DNA from 3 places in the Rossellomorea yichunensis genome. Region 2 is predicted to be linked to each of the others. Evidence: riboswitches for the same ligand, from Rfam matches in the RefSeq annotation. Region 2 holds a riboswitch; each other region holds the start of a gene.
What was found. A riboswitch is a leader RNA that binds a small molecule or an ion and turns the genes downstream of it on or off. The one in region 2 is predicted to bind cyclic di-GMP.
Positions count from the first base shown of each region.

Region 1: another riboswitch for cyclic di-GMP. It lies ahead of RSX31_RS17435 (anti-repressor SinI family protein); the one in region 2 lies ahead of RSX31_RS21310 (EAL domain-containing protein).
Region 3: another riboswitch for cyclic di-GMP. It lies ahead of RSX31_RS15735 (hypothetical protein); the one in region 2 lies ahead of RSX31_RS21310 (EAL domain-containing protein).

Region 1 covers NZ_JAVYAD010000006.1:222,881-231,188, forward strand. The annotation lists gene mreB (rod shape-determining protein) at 1-204, shown strand, start outside; gene RSX31_RS17395 (flagellar hook-basal body protein) at 267-1,106, shown strand; gene RSX31_RS17400 (flagellar hook-basal body protein) at 1,167-2,009, shown strand; gene RSX31_RS17405 (DNA-directed RNA polymerase subunit beta) at 2,025-2,303, shown strand; gene fabZ (3-hydroxyacyl-ACP dehydratase FabZ) at 2,620-3,051, shown strand; gene RSX31_RS17415 (hypothetical protein) at 3,253-3,549, shown strand; gene RSX31_RS17420 (class D sortase) at 3,714-4,322, opposite strand; gene RSX31_RS17425 (helix-turn-helix domain-containing protein) at 4,315-4,641, opposite strand; gene RSX31_RS17430 (LPXTG cell wall anchor domain-containing protein) at 4,871-5,566, shown strand; cyclic di-GMP riboswitch class I at 5,968-6,124, shown strand; gene RSX31_RS17435 (anti-repressor SinI family protein) at 6,158-6,295, shown strand; gene RSX31_RS17440 (helix-turn-helix domain-containing protein) at 6,331-6,651, opposite strand; gene RSX31_RS17445 (YwpF-like family protein) at 6,748-7,188, opposite strand; gene RSX31_RS17450 (single-stranded DNA-binding protein) at 7,455-7,832, shown strand; gene RSX31_RS17455 (hypothetical protein) at 7,858-8,031, shown strand.
Region 2 covers NZ_JAVYAD010000010.1:17,685-25,992, forward strand. The annotation lists gene liaG (LiaG family protein) at 1-267, opposite strand, end outside; gene RSX31_RS21295 (CAP domain-containing protein) at 435-1,193, opposite strand; gene RSX31_RS21300 (DmpA family aminopeptidase) at 1,374-2,429, shown strand; gene RSX31_RS21305 (DNA-3-methyladenine glycosylase) at 2,533-3,117, shown strand; cyclic di-GMP riboswitch class II at 3,217-3,297, shown strand; gene RSX31_RS21310 (EAL domain-containing protein) at 3,356-4,066, shown strand; gene RSX31_RS21315 (ABC transporter permease subunit) at 4,206-6,185, shown strand; gene RSX31_RS21320 (helix-hairpin-helix domain-containing protein) at 6,200-6,673, shown strand; gene RSX31_RS21325 (divergent polysaccharide deacetylase family protein) at 6,797-7,582, shown strand; gene RSX31_RS21330 ((S)-benzoin forming benzil reductase) at 7,687-8,308, shown strand, end outside.
Region 3 covers NZ_JAVYAD010000005.1:367,678-375,985, forward strand. The annotation lists gene RSX31_RS15710 (hypothetical protein) at 1-32, opposite strand, end outside; gene RSX31_RS15715 (class I SAM-dependent methyltransferase) at 65-640, opposite strand; gene RSX31_RS15720 (hypothetical protein) at 962-1,336, opposite strand; gene RSX31_RS15725 (type B 50S ribosomal protein L31) at 1,397-1,642, opposite strand; gene rpsN (30S ribosomal protein S14) at 1,670-1,939, opposite strand; gene RSX31_RS15735 (hypothetical protein) at 2,122-2,403, opposite strand; cyclic di-GMP riboswitch class I at 2,487-2,578, opposite strand; gene RSX31_RS15740 (murein hydrolase activator EnvC family protein) at 2,759-4,117, opposite strand; gene ftsX (permease-like cell division protein FtsX) at 4,157-5,041, opposite strand; gene ftsE (cell division ATP-binding protein FtsE) at 5,031-5,717, opposite strand; gene cccB (cytochrome c551) at 6,227-6,544, opposite strand; gene RSX31_RS15760 (YitT family protein) at 6,625-7,497, opposite strand; one part of gene prfB (peptide chain release factor 2) at 8,059-8,308, opposite strand, start outside.

The DNA of each region.
Region 1 (8,308 bases), on a different contig from region 2:
CCACCGGAATTATCAGCGGACATCATTGACCGCGGTGTTATCTTAACTGGAGGGGGAGCGCTTCTTCACGGAATGGATACCCTTCTTGCAGAAGAACTGAAAGTACCGGTCCTTATTGCTGAAAACCCGATGGATTGCGTAGCGATTGGAACAGGGTTGATGCTAGAGAATATCGATAAAATTTCAAGAAGAAGCATTATATAATTTTTTATAAAATATTGCACCATTCATCCGATATAAAAACGGCAAAGTTATGAGGTGAAAATATGTTTCGCGGATTTTATACAGTAGCATCGGGAATGCTTTCCCAGCAGCGAAAGACTGAAATGCTGACGAATAATATGTCGAATGCGAATACACCGGGTTATAAAGCGGACCAGGCATCGATGCGGGCATTTCCGGAAATGCTCATGGAGCGGATGGATTCTACGTCGATTCCGACAGAGAACAAATTATCCCTTCCATACAATCAAAAAGTGGGAGCCCTCAATACGGGCGTGTATATGCAGGAAACAATCCCTTCCTTTTTACAGGGGGATCTGCAGGAGACTGGAAGAAGCCTGGACATTGCACTCCTGGACGTGTCGATGCCGGCTAATGAAGAAACGGGATCGAAGGGATCGGTGTTTCTGGCGGTTGAAGGTGCAGACGGAAATCCCCGCTATACACGAAACGGAAACCTGACTGTGAACGGAAACGGATTTCTCACGACAAACAGCGGTTTTTATATTTTGGATGAAAATGGCGAGCGTATTCAATTAGACAGTGATCAGTTCGCTGTTGGGGAGAAGGGTCAGATTCTAGTCGATGATAACGTTGTGGCTACTTTGGGTGTAGGCTATTCAGAAAATCCGAACCGACTTGTGAAACAGGGAGATGGGCTATTTGCAACAGAAGGAAATGTGCCTCTACCTGATGCCTATGAAGAAGCCGATGTTTCTTTTACCACCAAGCAGGGATTCCTTGAAAGGTCGAATGTCGATGCATCCCGAACAATGACGGATATGTTATCTGCGTACAGAGCCTTTGAAGCGAATCAGAAAGTCCTCCAGGCGTATGATCGAAGTATGGAAAAAGCAGCTAACGAAATCGGCCGTGTCAACTGATAGTTAAAGATTGTAAATGAATTTCGTCACTCAATACCTTATAATAGGGGGGAACACGTCATGAATCGAACAATGATTACAGCAACCAACACATTAGGTCAATTGCAGAAACAAATGGACATGATTGGTCATAATCTGTCGAACGCAGATACAAATGGATACAAGCGCCGGGAAGCGACATTCTCAGAGTTACTTGTGCAACAGGTGAACAATCAGCGTGTGGAAGAGTTTGAAACAGGCAGACTTACCCCTCTTGGAGTAAGGGAAGGCAGTGGTGCAAAGCTTTCACAATCTCAACTGATCCTGAATCAGGGTTCTTTGAAATCAACGGGTCGCTCGCTTGATTTTGCTTTAACCAGTGGGGGGCAGTTCTTTAAAGTCCTTGCTCAAGATGACAATTCAAGTGCCGTTCGCTATACGAGAGACGGAGCATTCTTTGTCAGTCCAACCGGGAATGGGGAAGCGATGCTCGTGAACGGAAGCGGATTACCGGTCCTGGATGAGAACGATAACTATATTACTTTTTCAGAAGACGCGTCTTCTTTCCAGTTAGGGGATAATGGAATCCTGACGGTTGCGGGTGCAGGCGGCGTAGAAGAGCAATTCAACCTGGGGATTGTCACGGTTGAAAAGTCTCAATTTCTACAGCAGTTTGGCGGCAATCTGTTAGGTTTTGCAGAGAACCTTAACGAACTCGGGGTTACGGAAGAAGAGGTCGTAACGAATATCGTTGGAGGAGCACGCTCTGATATTTCAATGGTTCAGAATTCATTAGAGTCCTCGAACGTTGATATCAGCAAAGAAATGACGGACATGCTGAATGTCCAACGATCATATCAATTTCAGGCCCGCTCGATCTCCCTTGCAGATCAAATGATGGGCCTTGTAAATGGGATACGCTAAAAGGAGTTAAATGCTATGAGTGAAAAAGAGCTACTACAAGAAGAAAAAATGACAAGAGAATCAGTAAAAACAGAAAAAAAAGCCAAGCAAAAGGACGAAACCAAGCCTGCTCGCTGGGTACGTGTCCGCATGCTGCCAATCTGGCTCAGAATCCTTCTGTTCATCCTCCTTCTTGCAGGAAGTCTCGTACTAGGTGCCATCATTGGCTTCGCAGGCATCGGAGACGGCAAAGCAGCCGACGTCTTCAAAGCAGAAACCTGGCAGCATATCATCGATATCGTAATGAAGAAATAACTTCTTGATAACTTCTTGAGGGACGGACCTCGAAATATTTAGCTTTTGGCAAAGAATCCTGGTATATCGGGGGTTCGTTGAGGATGGAGCTTTGTATTCGAAGTCCGTCCCTCTTTTTCAATTGTCGACAAAGTAGAGGGACGGACCTCAATTTTACGCTCATATTGAACAAGGAACCTTGATATAACGGGATTTAGTTTTTAAAGTTAGTCTGTTTTTGAGGTCCGTCCCTCTCCAGGCGTCCTCTCCTGTTGCTATTACACGCCCGGTTTCTGTACAATAAGGTGTACATACATATTGGTAGGAGGAATTATGAATGCTTGATATTAATGAGATTAAAGAGATTATTCCCCATCGTTATCCATTTTTGCTGGTGGATCGGATCCTTGAGGTGGAAGAAGGCAAGAAAGCGGTTGGGATTAAGAATGTGACGGCGAATGAGGAGTTTTTCAATGGGCATTTCCCTGATTATCCTGTTATGCCTGGTGTGTTGATTGTGGAGGCGCTTGCTCAGGTGGGTGCTGTTGCCATGCTGAAAGTGGAAGATAACCGTGGACGTCTAGCTTTCTTCACTGGCATTGATAAGTGTCGTTTCAAGCGTCAAGTAAAGCCGGGAGACCAGCTGAGACTTGAAGTCGAAATGATCCGTTTTAAAGGACCGATCGGTAAAGGAAAAGGCGTAGCGACGGTTGATGGTGAGGTTGCATGCGAATTAGAAATGATGTTCGCTTTAGGAGATAAACAATAAAAAATGTGCAAACTGGGCTTGTTGTGATTCGTTCACTTCATGCCCAGTTTTTTGATTCAACCCTTCGCATGCTTAAATTCAAATTAACCCAAAAAATTTTACTCAAAATGCAAGTAAATTTATTTTCAGGGAATGCTAACGAAAGACCAGAGTAACGGTCTTACATTAACTAACATACACGTTAGAAAGGAGTAATACATCATGAGCAAAAAATTACTTTCAATTCTTGGTGGATCAGCACTTGCTGCCATGCTTCTTGTAGGATGTAACGCAAATCAGGAGCCACCTCCGGAAGACGAGGCACCAACAGAAGAAGAAGTGCCGGAAGATGATGGCATGAACGAAGATAACGGGGACATGGGTGAAGAAAATCTCCCTGAAACAGAGGACCAAAACGAGCAAGGCGACAAAGATGCAGCGAAGGATAATAACACACCTGAAGAAGACGCTGTAGAAGATGATATGGATATGCAGGATCAGGATAAGAAGGACGAGTAATCACTTCAAAAGGCAGAGGCAGCTAAGTGTTGTCTCTGTTTTATTTTTTGAATCACATCACCCCAAAAATAGAGATGATGTAAGATGAAATTTCTAACCGGTTCCATTATTGAGATATTAGAAGACAAAAATGAAACATAATCTCCACACCAAAGGTTAACATTTTACTCAATTCTTTTAGCCTCAATAATATATCGTTCGGTTGAGGGACCAAGAATAGTAAAAGGGTAGCAAGTAGAAAGAGTCAGAATTTCCTCAGGACGTGTTGCCCGAATAACCGACGTGTCATTTTCATCTACAATATAAGTTTTAAAAATTTCATAGGAGTAAGTTCCGGTTGGCATAACGATGGAAAGGATATCTCCATGCTGGAGTTCACCAATGTTTCTAAATACCGTATCCCTGTGCCCGGCCAAAAAAATTTGATCCTTTTGTTCCGGTAGTGACGTTGATGAATAATGTCCTACCCCTTTCTTAAGTTCCTCCCCATCTGTTCCTTCAATAATTGCTACATCTCTTTCCAGTCTTGGAATCTGTAAAACCCCAATGACATCCCCTTTCTCAAAATGGTAATCGATTGAGGTATGAGAGGAACTAATTGGTTCTGAACTCTTATGTACTGAAGAATTTTCCATAATACTTGCTTTTGCTTTTACGAGAGCTTCATTTTCGGCTTCTTCGTTACTTTTCATCTGAAGGAATGAATATAGGATAAACGATAGTCCACTTGATAAAATGAAAATCCCTAAAATCAGAAAAACCTTCCTACTCATGATACTTCCTCCTTTTATACTGAAAAAAAGAAAGAAAATCGTGAAATTCCTCTTTTGTTAAGCCCTGGTGAATGGCCTTCTCAAGTGGTTCAACCCACTCCTCATCTAAAAAAACTTTATTCTTATCAGACGAAAGAATATTCTCTAGAGAAGTATCTAAAGTAAGAGCGATTTTTTTAAGAATCTTAATGGAGGGATTCTTTTGAATTCCTCTTTCAATAGAACTTATATATGATTTAGAAACATTTGAATGATGAGAAAGCTCGTTTATGGTTAACCCTTTTTGTTCACGAAGATCTTTAATCTTATCACCTACCATGTCGATAACTCCTTCACAATTCATTTAATTCATTATATAGAACAATTGTTATTTTATAAAGTACGAAATAAAGTGAATTTTAAAGGGATAAAGAGGAAAGTATCGATATCCACGTTGTTTGACGGGTATTTCAATATTTTTGAAGATTTTCTTTTCATAAGTAAAATCTTATAATTAGTTAAGGTGTTCTTTAAAAAGAACAAATCGCTGATTCTAGGAGATGAAATGAATGAATCAAAAGAGAATTGCCGTAATATTATTAATCCTATTTTTTATCTCTGGAATAATGAATCATAAAACGTATGCAAATGAAGTAGACATCATATTAATACCTAACGAAAAGTTCTTATTTAATATTTCAAATATGAAGCCGGGTGATTGGGCAGAGAGGGAATTGAGGGTTAAAAATGGCGGGGAGAAAGATTTTAACTACTCGATTCGCGTTGACAATAAACAATCTGACAGGAAATTATTTAACGAATTGGATTTGAAGGTGTATGAAGGTGATAAATCCATATTAATCTTTGATGATAAACTAAAAAATTTCACTGGGTTTAAACCAAAGCCATTAAAAAAAGGTGTAACTGACAGTCTATTTTTCCAGGTTGAAATGCCATATGAATTAGGGAATGAGTTTCAGCAAACATCAGCATATTTTGAAATGATCATTGTAGCAGCTGCTAATACATCCACTACTCCCGAGGATTCAGATGATCCGGTAAAGCAACCAGAAAGTAATGTTAAGCCGACCCCGGTGAACCCAGGAACAAATGATACCCAATTACCTGTAGCATCACAAGGCCCAAAGCTACCTAACACAGCAACCAACCTTTACCTGCTATTAACAGTAGGTCTTATATTAACTACAGTGGGATTGACAATAATATATGTAAATAAACGTTTATCAAATAAAAGAGAAACATAACCTGAATGAAGAGGTGACCTTATGTACAAAAAAATATGCAGACGATGTACAAGACCATCCTATAGCAGCACTGAAACAGGTGAATGGGTTTGTCCCACCTGTAAATTTGACATAACCGATCAGCCATTCTATGATTCTAGTAATTACCAAAATATTAATAAGAAAGTCCTTCCTCTTAGAAGGAAGTTAGAAGCATATAAAAATAGCATGAATTCGTAGTTTTTCGACAAACCTCAACATGCTCTTACACGATTTATTAATCCCAACATAATTATATTTTTGTAAATGTCAGATTATAGTTGAATGTGTAGGAAAAAAGTGTAAATAAAATAATCAGAATAGACAAAAAACAACAAAAACTCGGGTGGTTTATTAGTATAATCGAATTAGTTCGAAGGGAAGTCAGATAAAGGCAAACTTATTGAAAAATAAGGACGCAAAGTCACAGATCTAAGGTGGGAAAGTAGGCATATCTTCATAATCATCTTGAATATAATGAACAGAAAATAGATGAAGAAGGTGTGGTTATTTGAGAACTATGATGGCTGGATTGCCTGGAATACATATATGTATTTTGGGAGGGTATTTATATTGACAAATCGTGAACTTGATCTTGAATGGATGGAACTAATTAAACAAGCCTTAGACGCCGGAATTTCTAAATCAGAAATCAGAGAATTTCTTCAAAATCAGTCCCAGGAAGTGAAAGCAGAGTACAAAGTGATTTAATATAAATAAAGTCTTGCGAATCGATTCGCAAGACTTTATTTATTGCCTAATTTCCACTTATTAAATTCAATGAATTCCCTGAACTGCTCCTTGGTAATTCCAGAATCCATGGCTTCTTCTGCAATCTTAAGCCACTCATGATCGATATTTTGATCATCTGGTTGATCGTGTAAAAGAGCATCCATCGGAATCCCTAAGGCAGCTGAAACTTTTTCGAGAAATTGAATGGAAGGGTTTTGTTGAAGGTTACGCTCTATTGAACTCAAGTAAGACTTTGCGACACCGGCTTTATCAGCAAGCTCTGTCATGGACATGCGTTTTTCTTGTCTGTATTTCTTTACTCTTTCTCCAATCACAGGGAACACCTACCTAAGAACTTCATATAAGAAGTCACAATATTAAATACAATTATATCATAATGAATCATACGGATATTACATAATTTCGCATAATTAAACGCTCGGTTTTGCCGTTGCCGGAATCCTAGGCTTCGATACCATTTTCTCACGGAACTCCCGGATTAGTTCTTCGCCCGAATACCCTTTTTGCACCAAGTCATCAAGGAGTAATTCTGCATATTCATTCCTCTGTTTTTTCAATTTCCCCTCAAACATAATACTGATATGCTCATCCATCTCTTTAATACAACGGATTGTAGTCATGAAAGCAGCCGGGTCATTGGCCTTGTGGGAAATCACGACCTGGATTTCCAAGTCTTCCTTACGTTGCTGAGCCTCTTGAAAGAACTCGATATATTCATTCGACAAGTACGTTTCGACAAGCCAAGTACTTTGCCCATCTTCTTTATTAATAATCAGACCGTCCACAATCTCAAAGTCACGCAGTTCATCGTTCTCCACTACTTGCAGTGAAATAACTTTAAAGGTTTTCATGAACGAACATCTCCCATTTAAAGGTTTTATAAAATTATATCATAGTAGGAATTGTTTCCCTAACAAATTCCTCGATGAAAAAAAGGACGAAAGATGCAATTTTGTGATTTTGACCCTGATTTTGATCGAAAACCGGGAATTCTCCCTAGGCGAATTTCCGAAATTCAAGCCATTTTTGCCTCGAATTTCGGAAATCCACGATTTTACAAGATGCGACAGAAGATTGTAAGATGAAAACACCTTAAGAGAAAGGAGGAAAGAATTCATTGATCAACCAAGTGACCCTCGTTGGAAGGCTGACCAAGGATCCTGAAACAAGAAAAACATTGGAAGGGAAATCAGTACTAAACGCAACGATTGCCGTGAACAGGCACTATAAGAATCAACAAGGTCAAGTTGATACAGACTTCGTGCTCTGCACCATATGGAACAGGGCAGCAGACAACACGGAGAAATACTGCCGGAAAGGATCTGTCATTGGCGTCACCGGTCGAATCCAAACCCGTTATTTTGACAATGATCAAGGAAAACGTACGTATGTAACCGAAGTTGTCGCTGAAAATGTCCGATTTATGGACAGCAGGCGGGAAACCGCAGAAACCCCTGAGCCAAGCAAGAAAGAGCCTATCGAATTACCGTTTTAATATTTTTCGAAAGGGAGATGGAGTTGTGGCCACACTGCAAGATCTTGAACAAAGAATTGACAGAATGGAGAAGTTAACAGAAGACCTCATTAAAAAAGTAGCAAGAGCAAAAGTCGAAAATTTCTATTTATCTCAACGGGTGACAGCCCTTGAGCAAGGGTACGAATACCCCAATTCTGTTTTGAAATCCTCGTCATAAGTAAAACAACCTCACCCAGAATTCTTTCCATACGAACAATCCAACCAACCTTATAAGCAGCTGTCTCAAAATCCAATGGTCACCGCAACATGCCCCAAACATACCTCATTAGAAATATACATGTGTAGCAGTGAGTAAAGTAAGCAGTTGTTCCCCTTATTGTCTTCTTATAGAGTCGGTTTCCCTTTTGGGGAGCCGGCGTTTTTTTTGATTAATTAGTTTTTCTGGAGGAGGAAGATGATTCCGGTTGTTCACATTTTGGCACGAGTTTTGTGGA
Region 2 (8,308 bases):
TACTGCCACTTCAATGGTGTCGCCTTTTTTAGCTAAAGTCAGCGCTCCTTTTCCTTCAATGTCGACCTTTACTTCATTCTGATCCACAGGGATGACTTCTGTGTCGCTGCCTTCCATTTTAAGATCGATGTGATCGATTCTGTCCGTTACCCCGATGCGTTCCCCTGACTTACTTTCTTTAGCAAATAACGATGTATTGTCATTCAGGATGACGTATAGGGTTCCAAGTGCAAGCAGTGCAATGATCACGGCAAAAGCATTTTTCATTAATATCCCTCACTTTGACTTGTTTTTCCATTTTATAGTTTTATTTTAATGCAGCTGCCGGTTCATCACAATGAGCCATAGGATTATTTTTGAATCAGACCAGAGGCCGAGTTCGGTGCAGGCTATGTAATAGAAAAACCGGTCATAGAGGTGACCGGTCTGAACCTTTATTTTGCGATGAACATCTGCGTCCAATAGATTCCCTGGCTTGGATCCTTCGCTGTTCCCACGCCAATATGAGTGACTTGTTTGTTTAAAATATTTTTTCGGTGTCCTGGACTGTTCATCCAAGCGTTGACGACAGATTCAGGTGTTTTTTGTCCAACGGCAATGTTCTCCGCTGCCGTGGAGTAATCCACCCCAAAGTTCTCCATCATTTCAAAAGGAGATCCGTACGTTGGAGACGTATGAGAGAAATAGTCATTTTCCTTCATGTCCTCTGATTTCATCTCTGCCACATTCGCTAACTCTCCATCCATCTTCAAGGCACCAAGTCCATTCTTCTTACGTTCCTGGTTGGTTAAATCAACTACCTGCTTCACAAATCCACTAGCATCGGATGCCTGTGAATCCTGTTTGGGCTGACCATCTGCAGGTGGTTCCGGTTGTGCCGCATTCGGTTCTTGTGCAGGCTGATTCGGCTGACGGGCTTCTTCATTACCTGGCGCATTTTCCCCTGGGTCTAGGTGGGTAAATTCACGTAAGTCCCCATTTGGGTCTATCGGAGCCATGAAACGGTGAAGGGGAGTTTGGTTACCTTGCATTCCATCCATCTCATCTCTACCACCGTTATCATAAGTGACAGGATCGTAATTCACGTTTTGTGTATCCATCAGGTTATCGTTTGCATCGTTATTGTTACAGGCAGTCATCAGCATAAACGGGATGACGGCGCAGACTGTTATCGAAAGAAAGCGTTTTTTCATGTATGATCCTCCAATATTGTTGATTACCTTTTATATCAGGCATTAACAGTCTTTAATATGTACTCCTGCCGTCATTATTATCCTGTTAAAAATAGGGTTTGCTTCTGTGTTTCAAAAGGGGTTTTGAGCTCCTGACCCGAATAGTTACTAATAAGAAAGAAGGGAAGGGGGTTTTCATTAATGGAACGGAAACGATTACGGGAATTGGGAGGAAGTATCGGCTCCTATACATGTGGGAAATATAACAGCATTACCGATATTGAGGGAGTGAAGGTCGGACATAAAACCCTTCACTATGAGCATGACAATACCGTGATACGAACGGGTGTAACGGCGATTTTACCTCATGGGGGCAATCTGTTCCGTGAGAAAGTATGCGCGGGCCGCCATGTGATCAATGGCTTTGGAAAAACAGTCGGGACGATTCAAATGGAGGAGCTTGGTGTACTTGAAAGTCCCATTCTCTTGACGAATACTCTTTCCGTTGGGGATGTGTTAAAAGGGACGGTTCAATATATGCTGGACGAAACACCTGAAATCGGAGACACAACGGGGACAGTAAATGTCGTTGTGGGAGAATGCAATGATGGGTTTCTGAATGATATCCGCGGTCTTCATGTAAAGCCTGAAGATGCCCGGGAAGCCATTGTTCATGCACAATCGGGACCTGTCGATGAAGGGTGCGTCGGAGCGGGAACGGGAATGCTTTGTTTAGGGTATAAAGGTGGTATTGGGACGAGTTCCAGGGAGTATCCCTTTGGAGATGAGAAGTATACGGTGGGAGCCCTCGTATTAACTAATTTCGGTCAGAGGAAAGATCTAAGGCTTCCCAATCTTAACTCCGGGGAGGATCAACATACACCGGATGGGTCAATCATGATCATCCTGGCGACGGATGCACCTCTAAATGAAAGGCAGCTTAAACGACTGGCAAAACGTGCTACATTCGGCCTTTCTAGAACGGGCTCGTATGCAGCCCATGGGAGTGGTGATGTTGTTCTTGCATTTTCTACTGCACACCGCATTCCACATCAGCCTTCCAATGATAACACGATTCCGTACTCGTTCATTAAAGAAGACGGACAGATTATCTCTACACTATTTGAAATGACAGTCGATAGCGTAGAAGAAGCCATATGGAACTCTCTCTGTAAAGCGGAAACCACAACGGGCAGGAATGGACGGGAAATGGAAGCGATACCTTTAGAGTTGCTAAGGGCTGGACTGTTGAAATAAGACAAAATCTTTAGACGTTACCTATTTTCTGTTATTTAACGATTAAATTAATAGGGTATACCATATATATGTACGAACTATTTGGTTGAAGGAAGTGACAGTCATGAATTATATCCCTATGCCTCTTTCGTTTTTCCAACAGCCCACTTTGGAACTTGCAAAGTCTTTGTTGGGATGTGTGTTAGTAAAAGAGACGGAGGAGGGAAAAGCTTCAGGTTATATTGTGGAAACGGAAGCGTATCTAGGGCCAGCGGATCGAGCGGCTCACAGCTATGGAAATAGACGGACGAAGCGGACGGAAGTCATGTTTCATGAGGCTGGCAGGATCTATACATATGTTATGCATACTCACTGTCTGGTCAATGTAGTGAGCGGGGAAAAAGAAAAACCCGAAGCGATTCTCATTAGAGCGGTCGAACCCCTTGAGGGCTTGGAGCTAATGGAAAGAAGACGATCGGGTCATGTGAAAAAAAATTGGACAAATGGGCCGGGAAAGCTGACAAAAGCGTTAGGTATAACCATGGAAGATTACGGGGGCAACTTCCTGGAACCCCCTCTCATCATCTCAAAGGGATACCGGCCTGAAGAGATTATGAAAGGAAAACGAATCGGGATCGATAACACGGGAGAAGCCAGGGATTATCCGTGGAGGTTCTGGGTAAAGGACAATCCTTATGTATCAAGATGATTATTTTTGAGAATTTTCTAATAATCAATTAAAAAATAACCCATAAGTACTATGTTTGTGGTATATTTTTCTTGTGAGATGAAAATCATATACTGACAATTCTAATGGGAGCTTTGAACCTAAATGATAGATGGGCGCTTACATTTAGGGGAGCTAGTAGCGCAACCGGCCACATACGAACGTAGGAATACGTTTTTGTGTGGTTTTTTTTATAAACTATAGAGAGTATAGGGGTCCTATGAATATCTTTACTATTTTTCAAAACGATTATATTTATCATGATTTTCAGCCCTTATATGAAATGGGCGAGCATCAAACCCTCTATGCATATGAGGGCCTGTTACGAAACAAGTATAACGAAAATCCCGAAAGTGTTTTTCAGTCTGCCATGAAAGCGAATATCTTATATAAGCTTGATACCTTATCCATTTCAAAAGCTCTTGAAAGCTTTTCGGAGAATGGACTGAAGAACTGTAAGTTATTTCTTAATATTTATATCACGACGATTCTTCACCCGAGCTTTCATACCTATTTTTATGACTTGATGAAGAAGCATCCTGATATATTGGGGCGTCTTGTGCTGGAGATTAATGAGTCGAGTGCGGAGGAACTCTGGCAGAATCCATTATTAAAAGAGTCACTTAAAGAACTTAAGGAATTCGGAGTTTGGTATGCGATTGATGACTTTGGTCAAGGGACATCCTCTATCAAGAAATCCATTGAATATGAACCGGAAGTCATTAAACTGGATCGCTATTTTGCTTTGAATCTGGCACAAGATGAGAAGAAACAACGATTCCTTTCCTTTTTCAATCAATTCTACGGTAAGGATACGTTAATTGTGTTAGAAGGCATTGAAACCAAACAGGATATGCAAGTGGCAAAGGACATTGGGATTACAATAGGACAAGGCTTTTACTTGGGAAGGCCGAGTCGACTATTAGCGTAAATGAGAATGGTGACTCTGGAGTGTATGAGTCACCTTTTTTCGTGGACATCTGCTATGGTATTGTCCGAATTAAAATAAAATTGAAAATATTTAACATTTCCATTAAACTGAGGAAAAAGAGAAAAAAGGGGATCAAGGTATGAGGCTTCTCACATTTCCGCTGAAATTTATGTTTTATTATATTCTCGGATTGATTGGTATTTTAGCTGTGAGTATTGCTCCTGAAGTATTTAAAGAGAGGGGCCTGTACAATTTTGTCGGGTTCTTGGAAGAGTTTTTTAAGTTCGTGTTTGTATTTTTGGACGGTGAAAATTGGAGCTATTCCTATAAAGGGATAACCGTCGATTTTCTGGACATGCTTTGGGGACCTTATCTGTATTCTTTACAGATTATCGGTGGAGCATTGGGCTTAGGCCTGGGAATAGCGTTTATCCTTACCATCTTCACAGTGTTTATGCCCCGATGGGTTACGTCTTCACTAAAGAAAGTATTAAACCTCTTTGAGACGGTGCCTGACTTAATGTTTGCGTTTATGCTCCAGCTGCTCATTGTCTATGTTATTAAATATTTTGGCGTGGAACTGATGAATTTCACGGAGTATGGGGAAGAAAAGATCTTTCTTGCTCCTATCATCACACTATCCATTATACCCATGATCTCTTTCTTTCGTATTCTCCTTTTTATTACGGAAGAAGAAATGCTAAAGCCACATGTAGAGTTTGCCCAAAGCAAAGGAATGTCGAAAGGCAGGATCCTTTTTGCTCACATATTGAAAAATATTTCTCCCAGCTTGTTTTATCATGGAAAGCTGATCATATGGGGGATGCTATCTAGTTTATTCATCATCGAGACGATTTTCAATATGAGGGGAATAACGTATTACATCGTACAAGACTTCAGACCTATGGTCATAGCCATCTCCCTGATTATGATTTACACACCTTTTTTCGTTGTGTATCAAGGCGTGTATCTATGGATTAATCGGGAGGGAAGCGTCGATCATACCAAATATAAAAGGGATAAAACGAAGTGGAATGAATGGAAGATCTGGGGCTGGCTTTCTACTATTAGACGGCTTTGGTGGCAGCATATGAATAATGGGAAGTTTGCTATCGGGTTTAGTGTCATCTTTCTCTTGATTGCTCTCAGTTTCCTTTATCCAATGATGAAAGAAGATCCGATTAAACAAATTCAGTTTATGAAAAACGATGAAGGACGTATCATCAGTGCCCCTCCACATAAGCCTTTTGGAGAGATGATCTTAGGCTCCGATTTCTTCGGGTATAGCATCCTCGACCAACTGATTGTCGGGGCAAAGTATACCCTCCTCTTTGCACTGGTTGTCGCATCTCTAAGGGTGATAGGTGGATTCTATCTTGGAATAGCCTATCATTTTCATCTGAAAGAAAATAGGAAGAATTGGATTGATCGGATGGTGGATTCCATTCATTTCTTACCTTTAAGTCTTATTGCATATCTTCTATTAAGACCTGTTCTTTGGGGATTGCCCGTTTTAGGATGGGATCACTCCATCTTTGAAAGACTTGTTTTTGAAGCTGTCGTCTTGACGATTCTTGTGCTGCCGTTAACGACGGTTTTAATAGGGAATGAACTGAAGTTACTAGGTAAACAGGATTTTGTTCTGTCGGCGAAGCTCTTAGGGGGAAGTAATCGTCATTTGCTGTGGACGCACCTTTTCCCACATCTGGCACCACGACTATTCATTATATGGGGGCAGCAATTTATTCAAACGCTTCTCATCCTTGTGCATCTGGGGTTATTTCATCTGTTCTTGGGCGGAACGATCATTACAGGAGGACTGGTACCCGATCCTCCAAAATCGGGGACATTTGAATGGTCAGGTCTGATCAGTTCCACTAAAGATTCCCTTATGACCGGAAAGTACTGGATTGTTATCGCTCCGTTAGCAGCCTTTATGATTGCCATCATCGCCATGCAGTTGATTGTGCAAGGTGTGAAGGAAATCCAGCAAACAAAGGTAGGCGTACTGATAAACAACACTCCAATTAAGAATAAACATAAGCTGGTCAAGAAGAAAACCTACCGTCCAGTGACGGAAGACTTTCATTTGGTTCGACAACAATCCTTTAAGGGATAAGGGGGAGATAGAGAGTGAGTAGAAAGAGTCCTAAATTGCCACTAACCGACGAGGAAAGGTCGGCACTTCGTAAAGAGAAGATCAGACTGGGAGACATCTTCGAACTGTATCCCGATGTATTAAGTGAAAGACTAAACATCTCTATGGCTAGAGCCCGGTACTTAGTCGGCATGTCCATTTTTCAACGAATTCCGTCAATTGGACCGAATATGGCGCATAATGTAGTTGAAGACCTTGGTTTTCATTCTTACGAAGACATAAAGGATGAAAAAGGGGAAGACCTCATTATAGACTTGGAAAAGAAGTACGGCGTCTGGATGGACCCATGCGTGGAAGACTCCCTCAGGTGCGTCGTCCACCACGCAAACAACCCGGCATCCAAGAAAAACTGGTGGGACTTCACCACCCAAAGAAAAAACTACCGTCAAACCCACGGCTACCCCAGTGACCGCCCAACGAAAGCCTGGGATGAGGGACGGACCTCATAAACTAAAAAGGCAGGAAGATAGAATCAGCTTCCTGCCTTTATTTATATACGTTCTCTTCAGGGACAAACCTCTTTCGTATATCCTCCTCAAAATGGACATGATAAAGAAAAGGAGTGATCAGAGATGAGAATCGTGTTCATCTGTTTACTAATGACTTTCTCTTTTCATGATTCCATTTCAGCCCGAAACATCCTGCCCCTTCCAGCCCATCATAATGAACTCGCAATCGTCATTGATGATTTAGGAAACGAGATGAAGGGAACAGAGGAAATCCTGAAATTACCCGTCACCTTGACGATTGCAGTTATGCCCTTTCTGCCAACTACAAGACAAGATGCGGAGAAGGCACATGGGCTGGGCCATGAGGTCATCGTCCATCTACCCATGGAACCGATGTCCGGGAAAGCAAGTTGGCTTGGGCCAGGGGCAATCACCACTTCGCTTTCAAATGACGAAATCCGGAAAAGAGTAGAAAAGGCGATCGAAGAGGTTCCCTATGCAGTAGGCGTCAATCACCATATGGGTTCAAAAGCAACAGCCGATGAACGGGTCATGAGGGTCGTTCTAGAGGTATGCAAGGAAAAGGGATTGTTTTATTTGGATAGTAAAACAACAGGAAAGAGCGTCATTCCCAAGCTTGCGAAAGAATTGGGTGTTCCCTATCTTGAAAATGAATTATTCTTTGATGATGTCTATACCATCCAGCATATCGGAAAGCAAGCCAAGCTTCTTTCTAAAGAATTAGACAGTGACACTTCCACCATTGCCATAGGTCATGTCGGGGTCACAGGAATCAAGGTCGCAACCATGCTTGAAGAGTTTCTTCCTCTTTATGAGAAAAAAGCATCCATTGTACCACTGTCAGATTTAATACCTGAATATCATTTGATTGATGAGAGCATGCCTTGATGGTGTGCTCTTTCTTTGTAAATCTTCTGTTAAACCAAAGCTTATTTTTTTGATATAAGAAGACCCTCCCTTATAATCAGAAGGTAAGAAGGAGATGATTCCATATGGATTATGCCATTGTGACGGGAGCAACAAGAGGATTAGGTGAATCGATCGCCAAGCTATTTATCGAAAAAGGCATAGGTTTGATCAATGTTTCCAGATCAAATAATGAAAGACTGCAAAAGCTTGCCGGGGAAAAAGAGGTTTCGTATGAATTCTTTCCATGCGATCTTGCACAATCAGGAGAAACAGAAGCGGTCTTCCGTGAAGTGGGGACAAAAGTATTCGGATATCAATCTGACAGAGTCTATATTGTCCATAATGCCGGTGTGGTGACACCAATCAATCGGTCTGGTGAAGTAGAAAACCAAGCTCTTGAAACGAGTGTGCATGTGAATTTACTTTCTCCCATGATCTCAACCAATGAGATGATAAAAGCAGCCCGGGGATCTGACTCGAAGATGATCATGATCAATATCAGCTCAGGAGCAGGAAGTCGTCCTGTTCACGGATGGAGTACGTACTGCGCAACCAAAGCAGGTGTGAACATGTTGACGGAAACCGTGAGCTTAGAGCTTTCTAAAAAGCATAGCCGGCATCAAGTGATTGCTTTCAGCCCAGGGGTCATGGATACGGACATGCAAGGAGAGATCCGTTCCTCTTCTAAAGAAGCCTTTGCCGATG
Region 3 (8,308 bases), on a different contig from region 2:
AAGGAGCCTATAGTGTACCATTGTTCAGTCATAGGCATTCCCCTCCCTTCAGATACTTTCTGGCTTATCTAATATTTTTTCTGACAACAATGTAATAAACCGATGGATGCAAGTGACCTATAATTGTATGGAATCCGGATGATTGGAGCTGTCGATCGAGATCACTGGAAGAAATCCGATGATCTAATGGCGGTCCCATTTCTGATTCTACCTTTTCCCAATCCAGGATCAGCCATATTCCATCTTCCTTCAGCATATCGTGTAAATCCTGAAATACTTTGATCAAGTCGGGAACTTCGTGTAAGACGAATGCGGATACGATTTTATCCAAAGTACCTTTGTTGAAGCTGAGGTATTCAAGGGAAGATTTCTCATAAATAATATTATCTACACTCTCTTCAGTGGCACGGTGTTTCAAATACTCCAGCATTTCCTGTTGCAGATCTACCGCCTGAACCTTTGTTTCAACCATTTTGGCAATTGGAAGAGTCAGGTAGCCATTGCCACAGCCTAAATCGGCGACGATATCGTCTTTATTAAGTTTGAGAAGTTCGAGTACTTTGTCCACTGGCACGAGCTCTTGACGTTTTGGATCGAGGAGCTTTGAAGCTTTGTGATGTTCATATAAATCTCCGGTCATCGGGGTTCCTCCGTTCAGCGATAATACCCTATTATGTATTAGTATCTTAAATTTTAAATGTACAAGCAAGTTATTTAACTCATAGTGTAACCTATATAAAAATTATTACAGATAGCGTGGAGTAATGGGTGTCAAAAATATGAACAATAAAAGGACTCTCCTTGATGGGAGAGTCCTTTGTTCCTTCATTTGAGTTTAGTAGGGTTTTTTCTCTGTTGATTTTCTTTAACGAAAATCACTTATTCATTTATATCCGGTATTCTCACTAAGAAATTCCCATACAACGGAATAATTACGATTTAAACTCAATACGGCTTCTTTTTATTTAGTATAAGCATGATCCATGGAGAAGAAGAAGTAGCTTGTATTTATTGCTCCTGATCCTTTCATCGACCGTATGGTGTCTGTATAATCAATCCATGTAGCATGCTTCAGCTTCTGATCTAATTTCGTATTAATCTCTTGCTCAATATCCCTCATCCGTTTCATCAACTCTCCAAAGCTCATGTTAAAATAAGAGGCTGCCTGTTGATGAGGAGCATGCTTAACAAGTAATGCCATGAATTCCTCTGAAGTCTCCGACCGTCTCGCCAATTCATCTTCAAGACCGACCACATATTGATAGATGGCCCTTTTTTCCTTTGGCAAGCCTTCAACAATATCCCTTGCGACAATTTCCATTAAGTGTTCGTTCATCATAGTCACCTCGGCATGGGTCTATACCATAACATATTCTTTCTGACAGCCACACATGCACTAATTCATGTTGTATTTTCTCAAGAAGCGTTCTGCACGGCCTCCACGATCTGAGAACTTCTGTCGTCCTGTATAAAATGGATGCGTGTCTGAACTTACCTCCACTTTCAATAAGGGATATGTGTTCCCGTCTTCCCACTCAATCGTTTCATTGGAAGTTTTAGTAGATCCTGTTAAAAAGGAAAAACCGCTATTCGTGTCCATAAATACCACCTGTTGATACTCTGGATGAAGTTCTTTCTTCATTCTTATTCCTCCTTATAGTTTCGTGGATTACCAGCTTGATTTTTTGACACCTGGTATTTGCCCTTTATGAGCAAACTCCCTAAAAGCGATACGGGACATTTTAAATTTACGGAGATACCCCCTCGGTCTCCCTGTCACTTCACAGCGACTGTTTAATCGTGTCGGTGAGGAATCCCTCGGCAGCTTTCTTAACTCTTCATAATCACCCTTCTCCTTTAACTCCCTGCGCAAATCTGCATATTTCTGAACAAGTTCCTGACGCTTCTTCTCTTTTACTACCTTTGATTTCTTAGCCAATATGATTCACTCCTTATGTTAATCGTAATGATTACGTTTTAAAAAGCATATGGTTATTAAACCATACTTTTTTTCTTTTTGCACCGATATTTGCCTATAACCTATGGGAGAGAACCCAATCCTTTTAAAAGATAAATAAAACCGAATGCCATTTAAGACCGGCATTCGGTTTTTATGTATTCTTATGCTGCTTTCAGTCCCTCTAAAATAAGCATAAAATATTTAACTGTATCTCCCCTGCGGCTATTGATTATATCAATATCAGCTAGAATTCTCTTAACTTCTTCAGCACCCAGATTCCGGATAAGCATTTCACTTATTTCTTCCGCTGAAAGTTCCCCAACATGCGTATACTTTAATGCGGTACGGTTCCTTCTGCAAAAACTTCTTAATTCCCTTTTTAATTCAGTCAATTCCAACATCATCATCCTTACTACAGATTCAAATCCTACTATACTGGACATATAGATTAAAAAACCCCACCAAAATGGCAGGTAAAATGATACTAATAAAACGTCCTAATTAGTATTCATTGTAATCCATTGTTTTCGGTAACCCGGCGATCATTATTTTCTTATAAAAAATAGAAGACCCGTGGTTTTGCGTCCTAATCTTTCAATTAGTTTGCCTTTTCGAAGGACTATACAAATCATTTGTTTTAATATTTAGGTAATATAGTTGTCATTATACTAGAAGGAAAAAGATAAGAAAACAGGCAGGAGAATAATATTCCATTCCATTTCCTTACATCTTAATGTAATGAAGATTAAATAATAGATTTCCAATAAAAGAAACCCCGCACATGGCGGGGTTTTCTAATTAAAAGTTGATATATTGACGCGGGTTTACAGCATTTGATTTAGATGCATTCCAAGAACCTGCATGTAATTCAAAGTGTAAATGCTGTCCGAAAGAGTATCCTGTGTTACCCATGTAACCGATTCTGTCACCTTTGTTCACTGCTTGTCCCTGACTCACTGATGAAGAAGACATGTGGGCATAAACCGTTGTGAACGTTTGACCATTGATTGAGTGAGTGATGTATACTACATTTCCATAGCTTGAGCTATAGTGGCTTTTGATGACATATCCATCAGCTGCTGCTGAGATCGGAACACTGCCTCTTGCCGCGATATCCGTACCATAGTGGAAACGTTTCTTACCGTTTAATACATCCCAGCCAAAGTTCGTTGTAATCGTTCCAGAAGCTGGGGCTGTCCAAGCACCGGCACTCACTGGTGCACTTGGAGCTGTATCAGTAGGCGTCGATGAAGAACCACCGCCGCTATTGCTGCTCGTTGTTGCTTGTTGTTGTGCTGCTGCACGTTTTGCCGCTTCAGCTTCCGCTTGACGCTTGCGTTCGATTTCACGCTGGCGTGCAAGTTCTGCTAAACGTGCTTGTTCAGCCTGGATTTCACCTTCAAGCTGGTGTTCCATTTTAGAAAGCTCATCAGATTCTTGTTGAAGGTCTTTTTTCTCCACTTCAAGAGAAGCCTGCTGTGCTTCTAATTGCTTGAATAAATCCGCTTTTTTAGCTTTTTGGCTATCAAGATCTTTTTTCAGAGACTCTAAACTTGCTTTAGTAGATTCTAAATCTGCAAGCTTGCCTTCTACTTCTTCTTGTTTCTTTTCTAATTCAGCCTGATCACGTTTTTGTTCGTCCATGATCTTCTTATCTGCACTTACGATTGTATTAACTGCTGTTACACGGTTGATGAAGTCACCGAAACTGTCCGCGCCAAGTAGTACATCAAGATAATTTGCAGAGCCGCCTTTTTCCTGGATCGCACGGGCACGTTCTTTTAATAATTCGTTACGCTCTTCTATCTTTTGCTTTAGAACTTCAATTTCTTCTTTAAGTTTATTGATTTCTGCAGTTGTTTCGTCAATCTCTTTTGTTTTCTCGGTAATCTTTGTTTCAGTATCTTTTAATTTTGTACTGATTTCAGCAATTTGTGATTGGATTTCTTGTTGTTTATTGATATTTTGATTGATTTGAGATTTTTTTTCATCAATCTTGCCATTGATCTCCTCTTTTTTGGAAGAAATGTCTTCTTGCTGCTTTTGTAATTCCTCCACAGAATGGGAATGAGCGTTAGCAGTTGTTCCTAACGTTGGTAGACTCCCGATTGTTAATGCTGCTGCAATTGATAATGATACGAAATACTTCTTGTTCAAGCGGCATGCTCCTTTCAGCTTCTATCAACCTATCAAATTTTACACTTTTAAGAATTTACGAACAGACATAAAGCTTCCCCAAGCCCCGATCAAGCAACCCATTAATAGAATCAATCCGTTTACTTGATAGATAAAGGGGGTAAAATCTAATATCTGAATAAAATGGTTTTGTAGTTTTGGTTTAATAAATTCATAAGCATAGTAGTAACCTGTTGTGACAAGAGCGATCGGGATAATAGAACCTAAAATTCCAAGCCATAATCCTTCTAGAATGAATGGCCAGCGTACAAACCAGTTGGTTGCACCCACGAGTTTCATTATCTCGATTTCCCTTCTTCTGGCGACAATGGTGATTTTAATTGTATTTGAGATGAGGAACATGGCGGTAAACAATAGACCGATGATTAACACTAATCCAACGTTACGACTCATTTCCAGTACATTAAATAATCTTTCAATCTTCGCTTCACCATAAAGTGCTTCGTTCACACCTTCATACTTGCTGACTTCAGCAGCGATTTTCCCAGTATCACGGGGATCTTCCGCTTTTACGATAAATACATCGTATAATGGATTATCCTGTTCAAATAACCTGAAATCGTCTCCTAAATCCTTTACCAGATTCTGAAGTTCTTCTTCTTTAGAAGAATATTCTACGGATTCCACTCCACTAATTTGGTTGATCTTCTTATCTATTTCTTCTACTTGAGCTTTTTCAGTACCGATCTCAAGTAGTACGCGTACTTCAACGTCTTTCTCAATATCGGTTGCAACCTTGTTCATGTTTAGCATAAGTACCATAAACACACCAACAAGTAGCAGGGTTACAGTAACGGCACTCACGGATGCGAATGTCATCCAGCCATTACGTCCGATACTTTTGAAGCTTTCTCTTAGATGTCGACCATACGTCCTAGCTTTCATAACCGTAATCACCTCGCTGTTCGTCACGAACAATTCGGCCATTCTCGATGGCAATTACCCGATGCTTGATGGTATTTACGATTTCACGATTATGAGTAGCCATGATCACCGTTGTTCCACGATTGCTGATATCTTCTAAGATGTTCATGATATCCCAGGATGTTTCCGGATCGAGGTTACCCGTAGGCTCGTCGGCAATCACAAGTTTCGGCGTATTCACGATGGATCGTGCGATCGATACACGCTGCTGCTCTCCGCCTGACAATTCATTCGGAAGCATTCTTGCTTTATGCTTCAACCCTACCAGATCCAGTACTTCCATGACTCTCTTCTTTATTTGCTTTGGATGTTCTTCTATTACTTCAAGTGCAAAGGCAATGTTTTCATAGATTGTAAGAGTTGGTAACAACTTAAAATCCTGAAACACGACTCCAACGTTTCTTCTTAAGTATGGAACTCTACTATTTTTTAATTTTGCAAGATTAATACCATTTACGATGATATCGCCTTTAGAAGGCTTCTCTTCACGGTACATCATCTTGATGAATGTAGATTTCCCGGCGCCACTTGGACCCACAACATACACAAACTCACCTTGCTTAATGTGGACGTTAAAGCCATTGGCAGCCATGACACCGTTGCTGTACTGCTTATACACGTCTTTCATTTCTATCATTTTAAAATCACCTAATTTGTATTATGTAGTTACCCTCTTGGCTGTTATCGACATATGTACATGGTTTGAACACAACGACGTCTTTACCATAATTAGACATGAAATGGCGAAAAACCTCGAATTGCTCTCCCGAAAATTATTATAACATCACTTTGTATGTTGTTAAGGAAAAAAATTATTACATTTACGTTTCAAAGATTGAAATAATGTGTATATTTTACCTTTTTTATTGTCAGTTATACCTATTTTCCGTTATAAACATAGGTATTTTTATCTATTACCTGGTACTATAAGCAAGTAAAAAAGTTTGATAATAAGAGGAGGGTAAACCTTAGGGGGGTGCTAATCTCAGTAAGTTACTAGGTTATAATTATTTGCGGTTCAATTGCTGATTTCTTAATATATTTATTAGATTTCCTTTTGTAACATATTTTTAAAGAAGGGAAAGGAGAAAGCTTGAAGATAAATCAAAAAAGAAGAATCCTCAGTTCCGGACTCTTCTTCCTTACTTACTTTTTATTCGCCAACCATTCTGCCACGGCTTCTGCTTCTTCACCTTTTATGAGTCCTGCAGGCATTTGACCTTTACCATTTTGAATGACTTCCAAGATTTGATCTTTGTTTAATTCAGCACCGATTTTATTAAGTGCTGGCCCCATTCCGCCTTCAAGGTTTCCACCATGACAGCTGGTGCATTTATTGTTTACGATTTTTTCAGGGTCTACTCCGCCGGAGCTTGTTTCTGTACTTTCTTCACCGCCGCCACCACCGCAGGCTGCAAGTACCAATGAAGCGCCAAATACAATACCAAGTAGCTTTTTCTTCATTTTTTATCCCCCTAGGAAAACATTTTAAGAGGTACGGGATGTATCGAGGTCCGTCCCTCTATTACTTAATTATACCAAGGTTAAACCCGTTTGAAACCTTCACCTAACACCTCTGAAGCGTCCATTGTGACGACGAAAGCAGAGGGGTCAATGGTTTTGACCAGTTGTTTCAGTTTTGTGAATTCTGTTTGATCGACCACACACATAAGGATCGGGCGCTCATCGTCCGTATAACCACCGTATGCAGATAGTTTTGTCACACCACGATCAATTTTATTCAGGATTCCTTCACGAACTTCTTCCTGTCTGTTTGTAATGATCAGTGCCATTTTTGAACGGCTGATGCCGACCTGGACTAAATCAATCGTTTTACTTGTCACATAGAGGCCGATGAGTGCATATAAACCACGTTCGATGTCAAACACGATCGCAGCAGAAAGAACAATCATTCCATCGATAAGCGCGACACATGTTCCCAGGGACAATCCGGTGAATTTGTTTACAATCTGGGCTGCAAGGTCCGTCCCTCCTGTAGATGCTTTACCTCGGAAGACGATTCCCAATCCCAGTCCTACACCAATCCCACCGAATAAAGCACCCAGCAGGGGATCTTCCGTCCACGGCTTCCAGTCTTCTGTTAAAAATACTACCAGCGGCAGGAAAACCGTACCGATGGCTGTTTTCACACCAAATTGAAGGCCCAGAAAAATTAATCCTGCAATGAACAACGGAATATTAAATGCCCACTGAACAAAGGCAGGCTTCCAATCAAACAGACCTTTCAGGATGGTTGATATCCCGCTCACCCCTCCTGAAGCCACCTCATTCGGCAGTAAAAACACATTAAACGCAAGGGCAACGATCGTTGACCCAATCACAACAAACAAATACTCTAACAACTTCTCTTTCCGCGGATTAAGTGCCTGCCCACGACGTCTCTCTTTCAAACCCATCCAGTACGACTCCTTTTACCTATGTATTTATAGTATGAGTACAACCTCTTCCATTCATGCAGAATATGCAGAGGGACAGTATGAAGAAGGACGGACCTCTAATTGGTCACGTCTTGAACCCCTGAAGATGAAAATTGTACATAAATTTCACTTGATATAGTTGTAAAGCATATGTTTGAATCAGGTTCAAATTTACTTCTCCACCCTTCAAACACGCTCTGTATCAACCTTTGAGAGTATAGCATGGGTACTTGGAGGTGTAAATAACACTTCAATAACGTGGTAAAGCATTAATATGTTGGGGTGTTGTTGTGCTGAGGGACGGACCTTGATTAATGAGAGGCTTTACAACTGAATATGGGATTTCTGCAACGGCAAATTTTGATTCTGCTGCTGCAATAACTGATATTACCGGTAATCGGCGTTTGTTTGTGAGTGTTTTACATGTTCAAACCACGTTCATATTTATACATATAATGGAAGAAACTCATCTCTTTTAAGGTCCGTCCCTCAAAAAAAGCTGGATCCTCCAATTGAATGGAGGATCCAGCTTGAGTATGATTATTGAATTTTGGAACGCAGATAAGCATTGATGAATGGGTCGATGTCTCCGTCCATGACGCCTTGTACGTTTCCTGATTCTGTGTTTGTTCTGTGGTCTTTGACCATGGAGTATGGATGGAAGACGTAGGAACGGATCTGGCTTCCCCACCCGATTTCCTTTTGCTCTCCACGAATTTCGGCGAGTTCCTGTTCCTGCTCTTCGATTCGCTTTTGGTAGAGCTTCGCTTTCAACATCTTCATGGCTGAC